Regions from separate parts of the Mesorhizobium sp. M8A.F.Ca.ET.161.01.1.1 genome, predicted to be linked through region 1. Evidence: predicted binding sites of a transcription regulator. Region 1 holds the regulator's gene; the other holds the start of a gene.
The links. Region 1 encodes LexA, which represses DNA repair genes until DNA is damaged. Its sites were predicted from a motif close to TGTTCNNNNTGTGTTCNG; they were not measured.

Region 1 (4,064 bases):
GGAAATCTCGACTCAATTGACCGGCCGCGTGGTCTCGCTCGAGGAGATGGAGAGCGGCCGTATCCGGTTGACCATGGACGTGATTTCGACCGCCCGGCCGAAATTGCGCTATGCGCCGGAAAGGGTCCGGCTTTCGGCACGCAAGATACCGCCGGAAATGACCGCTGGCTCGCTTATCACAGGCTACGCCAAACTGCTGCCGCCGACCGGTCCGGTGCGGCCGGACAGCTACGACTTCTCCTTCGACAGCTATTTCGCAGGCATCGGCGGCAGCGGCTTCTTTCTCGGCAATCCAACGGTTGTCGCTACCGACGATGGTGAGATGTCGCTGCCAGCCCGTCTTTTTTCAAGCATCGAAAACGCCCGCGAAGCCATCGCCGACCACATCAGGGGCAGCATCGGCGGCGCCGAAGGCGAGATCGCGGCGGCGCTGATCGTCGGCGTGCGCGCCGGCATTCCCGATGAAATCAACGAAGCGATGCGGCGTACCGGCATCTATCACATCATTTCCATTTCGGGACTGCATATGGCGCTGGTCGCCGGCACCATCATGGGTCTGTTGCGCGGTGCCTTCGCGCTGTTTCCAGACTTTTCCGCGCGCCGGCCGGTGAAGAAATATGCGGCCGCCGCCGCACTTTTCTCGATCGCCGCCTATCTCGTCATTTCCGGTGTCGTCGTTGCGGCCGAACGCAGCTTCATCATGCTGGCGGTGATGCTGATTGCCGTCTTGTTCGATCGCGCGGCGCTCACCATGCGCAACCTGGCCATCTCGGCGATCGCCGTTATCCTGGTTTCCCCGCACGAGGTCGTCGGCCCGAGCTTCCAAATGTCGTTCGCGGCAACCGCGGCCCTTGTTGGCGCCTATGCCGGCTGGGCGGACCACCGCGCTGGTAAGACGAGGCCACCGTCGCCAAAGCGGTCACTACCCGGGTTCCTGACGCGAAAATTCCTGCTGGCGACAGGTGGATTGGCCATGACCTCCATCATTGCCGGCAGCGCGACGGCGCTGTTTGCCATCTGGCATTTCCAGCGCGTATCGCCGCTCAGCCTGTTCGCCAATCTGGCCGTCATGCCGATCGTGTCGGTGGTCGTCATGCCTTTTGCGGTCCTCAGTTCGCTGGCGATGCCCTTCGGCGCCGACGGCCCGTTTCTCTACGTGATGGGCAAAGGCCTGACAGCGATGATCGCCGTATCGTCATGGATATCGGAGCGCTCGCCGATCGATGGGGTAGGTCTGATCTCGCAGCAATCCGTGCTGCTGGTGGCCGTCGCGCTGGTCATCGCGACGATGGCGACGACCTGGCTGCGGCTCGCGGCACTGCCATTCGCACTTGCCGGTCTGTTGACTGTGTCGGACATACGCACGCCCGATGTGCTGATCTCGGAAGACGCACGGCTGGTCGCACTGCCGATCGGCAATGGCGAACTGGCCGTCAACCGGGAACGTCCGAACGAATTCGCGGCCGACAACTGGAAACGCGCTCTGGTCTCCGAAACAATCGTCAAACCGGAAATGTTCGACAAGGCGGACGGGCAATTCGATATTGCCGCTCCCACCGACCTGCCGCAGGGATCGCCGTTCTATTGCCGCGAAGGCCTTTGCCTTGCCAGGCACCCTTCCGGCGCGATCGTCGCCTATGTCGAGGATCGCAAGAACACCTGGAAAGCCTGCGCCTTCGCCGACCTGATCGTCGTCAATGACGCGACCGCCTATGACGCCTGCCACAATCCGCTGGTTGTCGTCGTCACGAAACGGCAGCTCGCCCGCAAGGGAAGTGCTGCCGTCTTCTTCGATCCCCAGTCGGCCACAACCCCGGCTGTGATCGAATTCGCTGTCGACGGACCATACCGGCCCTGGCACGAGCAGCGAAAATTCTCACGCGAGGCGAGGGGGCTGCCGCCCTATAAAAAGCCAGACAAGTCCGATGGCAAACCGGCTCAGTAGCGCCTGATCAGCCCGACCAGCTTGCCTTGTACCTTGACTCTGTCCGGCCCGAAAATGCGCGTTTCGTAGGCTGGATTGGCGGCTTCGAGCGCGATCGAGGCGCCTTTACGGCGGAACCGCTTCAGCGTCGCTTCCTCCTCGTCGACCAGCGCCACGATGATTTCGCCCGGACTTGCCGTGTTGGCATTGCGGATGATGACCGTGTCGCCGTCGAAGATACCAGCCTCGATCATCGAGTCACCCTTGACCTCCAGCGCATAGTGCTCGCCGCCCATGATCATATCCGGCGGCACCGAGATCGAATGCGTCTGATGCTGGATGGCATCGATCGGCACACCGGCGGCGATACGGCCCATGACCGGGATGGACACGGCTGAAACCACATCGTCGTCATTGCCGGCCGCGGGCAGACGCGAAGGCGCCGTCGCCGGCTTGAGCTGGCGGCCAAGATTGTTTTGACCAAGGCTGCCCTGGATGACGCTGGGCGAAAATTTCTTTGCCGCGTTCAGGCCGGGCGCGATCGAATCCGGCAGCCGCAGCACCTCCAGCGCGCGCGCCCGATTGGGTAGCCGGCGAATGAAGCCGCGTTCCTCCAGCGCCGTGATCAGGCGATGAATCCCGGATTTGGAGGCAAGATCGAGCGCTTCCTTCATCTCGTCGAAGGAGGGCGGTATCCCGCTTTCCTTGAGCCGTTCGTGGATGAACATCAGCAGTTCATGTTGCTTGCGTGTCAGCATGGCGGCCCCCAAGGCATTGAACGAAGGTCTGAACCAGAATCGAAAAAACAAACCCAGAACAAACACTATCTGTTCCAGTTGTGTTCCGCAACCGTTTAAAGTTTAATGAATTTGTTAAGGCTGCGGATGTTTTTTGTCCGCTACGGCGGGCAGAAGCCGACCTTTTCCGCCATCGGCAGGCCCATTGAAATCGTTATGGTTAATGGCCTGTGGCCCATCCGCTCCCGAGTTTGGCGTCAGCCGTTCGGAAGGCTTTCCCCGGGCGGATTGTATAATTTATCGGTCCGTTATTCGCGGAACGAAACGAAACCAAAACGCCAACGACTGGCAGCTTCGGGGCAGCGATGGACCCAGGCGTCCGGCCCCACTCCGACCAACGCGTGCGAATAGATGTCGCGGAAGCGCCGGAGTCATCCCGAACCGGCTTTCAAGCTGCCGGCGCGGGCGGCGTATTTGGTCGGGCCGCTGTCTTCGCTGTGGACATAGACGTGCAGGGTGTAGCCGATATGGGCCACCATCAGCGCCTTGGCCCGCTCGACGTCACGATCGAGTGCCGCTTCCATGATCGCGGTATGGTGTTCGATCGCAATCGCTTCGCGCAGCGCCTCCATCGCCTCTTCGTAGCCATCCTTGAGGCCGGCCGCGGCCCGCAATGTCGGCGCCAGACCAAGAAAGCGATGATGCCGGCGCAATTGATCCGAGATCGTCGAGCGGAAACGCAACAGCCAATCGCATGTGGCGGCACTCAGCAGCGCCGCATGGAAAGCCTCGTGATTCTCGTCCCATTTGTCGACCGCCGCATCCGAGGGATCGTCGACCGCGGTTTTGCAACGGGAGAGCCGGTAGTGGGCTGTGACCACGGCATCTTCCCATTCCTTGCCGCCTTTCTCCATCGATTCGAGGAACAGGGGGATCTCGACCACCATCCTGGCGCGCGCCAGATCCTCCAGTTCGGCCCGCGACACCGGAGCCACGGCAAAACCGCGATTGCTGATGGCGGTGACCAGGCGTTCGGCCTCGAGCCGCGACAAGGCTTCGCGCAATGGCGTCCAGCCGACTCCATAGGTGCCGCGCAGTGCACTCAGTTTGAGCGGGGCGCCGGGCATGAGGCGCGTGGTCAGGATATCGCGCCGCAACAGCTGATAGGCTGCCTCCGTCTTTGTGGAGCTCGTTTGATCCTGCATCGCGGTCCATCCGTCGTCTGGCAGGGAAAATTATATATGATGTAGGGGCATGGCAAGAATTATATATAATGTTTGACACAAGCCGGCGGACTGACCATGATCGTTTGCAGTAGCCGCGCTGCAAGCGGCGGTGATCAAATCTGGGAGGAAATGATGTTGAAGTCGAAATCCGCTTGGTTGTCGGGTTTGTTCCTGGCT
Region 2 (4,064 bases), on a different contig from region 1:
CCGGCGATCATGAAGCTCTGGCCGTTCTTCAGGTCGACCGAAGTCTTGGCGCGGCGCACGATGAACCCCGGCACCGAAATGTTGCCGATATTGTACGATGCCGACGCATCGATCGAAGAGACTTCCGGCGCGATGTCGAGGCTGACCAATCCGTCCTTCAGCACGGTCGGCGTAAAGTCCAGGCTGACGCCGTAGTTCTTGTAGCTGACGGAGATATTGCCATTGTCTTCGGAAACCGGGATGGGAAATTCGCCGCCGGCGAGAAAGCTCGCCGTTTCGCCGGAGCGAGCAATCAGGTTCGGTTCGGCCAACCTTCGGGCAAGGCCGCGCTCCTCCAGCGCCTTGATGGCGATATCGATCGAGACGCCATTGGACAGCAGCCGGCCGATGATCTCGCCGGTGCCGGCCGCCGGGACCGGGCCTGGATTGATAGAGACGTCGCGACCGCCGAAGCCGTAAGCGAAATTGGCGCTGTATTTCGCGCCAAGATCCTGCCCGGCCTGGCGATTGATCTCGACGAAGCGGACGTTGAGCTGGACCTGCTGCGACGAGGAGATATTGACCGAATTGATCACCTCCTCATTGCCGGAGAAGCGGGTGGCGATCTTGTTTGCCTTTTCGGCGGCGACCGCGTCATCCGCCTCGCCCGAAAGCACCACGCGTCCATTGGCCGAGCCGACCTTGATCTTGGCGTCCGGCACGCTGGCGCGGATGGTGCTCGCCAATTGGTCGGTGTCGAGCGTCACTTCGATGTCGATGGTGCCGACGAGCTGCTTGTTCTCGTCGAACAGCGCAATGCCGGTGGTGCCGAGATTGTTGCCCAGCACATAGAAGGATTTGTCGGTCAGCGGATTGACGTTGGCGATCTCCGGATCGCCGATGACGATCTGGTAGAAGGCCGCGCTCGTCATGATCGTCTTGGGCTTGCCCTTGGCGACCTTGATCGACGCATTCCTGGTCGACGAGACATGGACGATGTCGTTGTCCGCGTTGGCCGCGCCGACGAAGGCGAGCATGCCGCTCGCGGCCAGTGAAGCCGCCATCGCCAAGGCGCGCACCAAACGCAACCGATCCGTCATTCGATATAGGGTATGCATCGCCATTATCCCGTCCCGCCCGGTCCCCACCGGTCTTTACTTCTGATCCCGCGAAGGAACCTTGTATTCCTCGGCCTGCGTGCCGCGTGTCACGATGACCGTCTTGAACTTCGGCTTCTCCGGCTCCTTGGCGACGGCATCGAACAGGGAGCCGGCCGCCGCCTGGGCCTTGGAAGCCACAGACCCGCCGAAGGAAGAGATGGTGGTGACGCCGTTCTTGCCGTCGCCGCCTTCGCTGGCGGAGCGCAGCGAAAGCGACAGCGTGCCGACGGTGCGGGCCAGCGCCACTTTCTGCGCGCCGTCGCTCGTCACCTCGATGGTCACGGAATTGGCCACCTGCGGCGTCGTCTGGCGCTCGTCGGCGCCCTGCCCGACGCTCAGCACCTTGGCGTCGGCAACGACGATTTCCGAGGTGATGGTCGAACCGGCCGCGCCTTGCGCGTTCTTGGCGACTTCCTGGATTTCGCCGGCATCGCGGGTCAGCACGACATCGACCCGGTCGCCCGGCGTGACGAAGCCGCCGACGCCGGCGATCTCGTCGGTGCGGATGGTGACCGCCCGCATTCCGGGCGTCAGCATATTGGACAGCGTCGCGCGGCCGTTCGGTCCGGACAGCTTGGTGAGCAGCACCGGCTCGTTGACCTCGATCGGCGACAGCACGACCCGGCCACCTTCGCCGAGCAACCCGTCGATGGTCGCAAAGGCGCCCTGCGGCAGGGAATCCTGCGGCCACGGGATTTCGCTGAGTTTGGTGCGATCGAGCTCCATGCCATAACGCAATGGCGCGGTCGCCACCACGATCGTCTTGAATTCGATCCTGGGTGGGGCCGGAGCGGCGATCGAGGCCGTCTTCTCCTGGGCATCGGCCTGGGCCTGGCTCTTGACCCAGAAATCCGCGGCAAAGATCGAGATCGCGCCGAAAACGGCGGCGATGCCGATCATCGTTATGGCCTTGCCCCTCACACCTAAACCCCTGACGCCTGCAGTTTCTTGTTATGTTGGGCTCACGCTAGTCGGCATTGTTAAAGAATCAGGAATCTTGTGCGGTGGCATTCGACCTATTTCCGCCCGCTTGGTTATCGAATGGTTTTAGGGTAAGAAGGGCTAAATCCCCGAACGTAACAGGAACCTCCGTCGCTTGGCGCCGAAAAGCGTGGCAGTATCGACGGGTGATTCGCAGCACCGGACCCTTATGGTTGGCATGGACGACAACAACGATCTCTTCGGCAACATCGACAAGCAGCCGCAGCCGGTTCGCGCGCCGGCGCGCCCAGCGGATCCGCTGGTGCAAGCGGCCGCCAGGCGGCCGGCCGCGGCCAAGGATGGCAGCGAGGGTTACAGCGCCGCCGACATCGAGGTGCTCGAAGGCCTGGAGCCGGTGCGCCGCCGGCCTGGCATGTATATCGGCGGTACCGACGACAAGGCGATGCACCATTTGTTCGCCGAGGTCATCGACAATTCGATGGACGAAGCGGTTGCCGGCCACGCCACCTTCATCGATGTCGAGCTTTCGGCCGACGGCTATCTCACCGTCACCGACAATGGCCGCGGCATCCCGGTCGATCCGCATCCGAAATTCAAGAAGCCGGCGCTCGAAGTGATCATGACGACGCTGCATTCGGGCGGCAAGTTCGATTCCAAGGTCTACGAGACCTCCGGTGGCCTGCACGGCGTCGGCGTTTCCGTCGTCAACGCCCTGTCGGACCATCTCGAGGTCGAAGTCGCGCGCGGCCGCCAGCTTTATCGCCAACGGTTTTCACGCGGCATTCCGGTAAGCGGTCTGGAGCACCTCGGCGAGGTGCACAACCGCCGCGGCACCAGGACGCGTTTCCATCCCGACGAGCAGATCTTCGGCAAGGGTGCGGCCTTCGAGCCGGCACGGCTCTACCGCATGACGCGCTCCAAGGCCTATCTGTTCGGCGGCGTCGAAATCCGCTGGACCTGCGATCCTTCCCTCATCAAGGAAAAGGATCAGACGCCGGCCAAGGCGGAATTCCATTTTCCCGGCGGCCTCAAGGATTATCTGAAAGCGTCGCTAGGCGACGAATTCCAGGTGACGCGCGAAATCTTCGCCGGCAAGAGCGACAGGCAAGGCGGCCATGGCTCACTCGAGTGGGCGGTGACCTGGTTCGGCGGCGACGGCTTCATCAATTCCTACTGCAACACCATTCCGACCGGTGAAGGCGGCACGCACGAGGCCGGCTTCCGCAACGTCCTGACGCGCGGCCTGCGGGCCTATGCCGACCTCGTCGGCAACAAGCGCGCCTCGATCGTCACGTCGGAAGACGTCATGATCTCGGCCGCCGGCATGCTGTCGGTGTTCATCCGCGAGCCGGAATTCGTCGGCCAGACCAAGGACAGGCTGGCGACGATCGAAGCGATACGCATCGTCGAGACCGCGATACGCGACCCGTTCGACCATTGGCTGGCCGACAATCCGCAAGAAGCCTCGAAACTGCTCGACTGGGTGATCGCGCGCGCTGACGAACGGGTGCGCCGCCGCCAGGAAAAAGAGGTGTCGCGCAAGAGTGCGGTGCGCAAGCTGCGCTTGCCGGGCAAGCTCGCCGACTGCACACAGAACGCGGCGGCGGGTGCCGAACTCTTCATCGTCGAAGGCGATTCCGCCGGCGGCTCCGCCAAGCAAGCGCGCGACCGTGCCAGCCAGGCCGTCTTGCCGCTGCGCGGAAAAATCCTCAACGTCGCCAGCGCCGGCAATGACAAGCTGGCCGCCAACCAGCAGATATCGGACCTGATCCAGGCGCTTGGCTGCGGCACGCGGTCAAAGTATCGCGACGAGGATTTGCGCTACGACCGCGTGATCATCATGACCGACGCCGATGTCGACGGCGCCCACATTGCTTCGCTGCTGATCACCTTTTTCTACCAGGAGATGCCGGCGCTGGTACGCGGCGGCCATCTCTATCTGGCGGTGCCGCCGCTTTACTCGATCAGGCAAGGCGGCAAGGT

Region 2: a site for LexA is predicted at 2,210-2,227, ahead of parE (DNA topoisomerase IV subunit B). Genes of this name have one in related genera too.

The regions. Positions count from the first base shown of each region.
Region 1 is NZ_SRTD01000001.1:132,263-136,326, forward strand. It holds gene EN804_RS00665 (ComEC/Rec2 family competence protein) at 1-1,945, shown strand, start outside; gene lexA (transcriptional repressor LexA) at 1,939-2,682, opposite strand; gene EN804_RS00675 (GntR family transcriptional regulator) at 3,093-3,866, opposite strand; gene EN804_RS00680 (ABC transporter substrate-binding protein) at 4,020-4,064, shown strand, end outside.
Region 2 is NZ_SRTD01000010.1:179,202-183,265, reverse strand. It holds gene EN804_RS23410 (type II and III secretion system protein family protein) at 1-1,043, opposite strand, end outside; gene cpaB (Flp pilus assembly protein CpaB) at 1,134-2,039, opposite strand; gene parE (DNA topoisomerase IV subunit B) at 2,299-4,064, shown strand, end outside.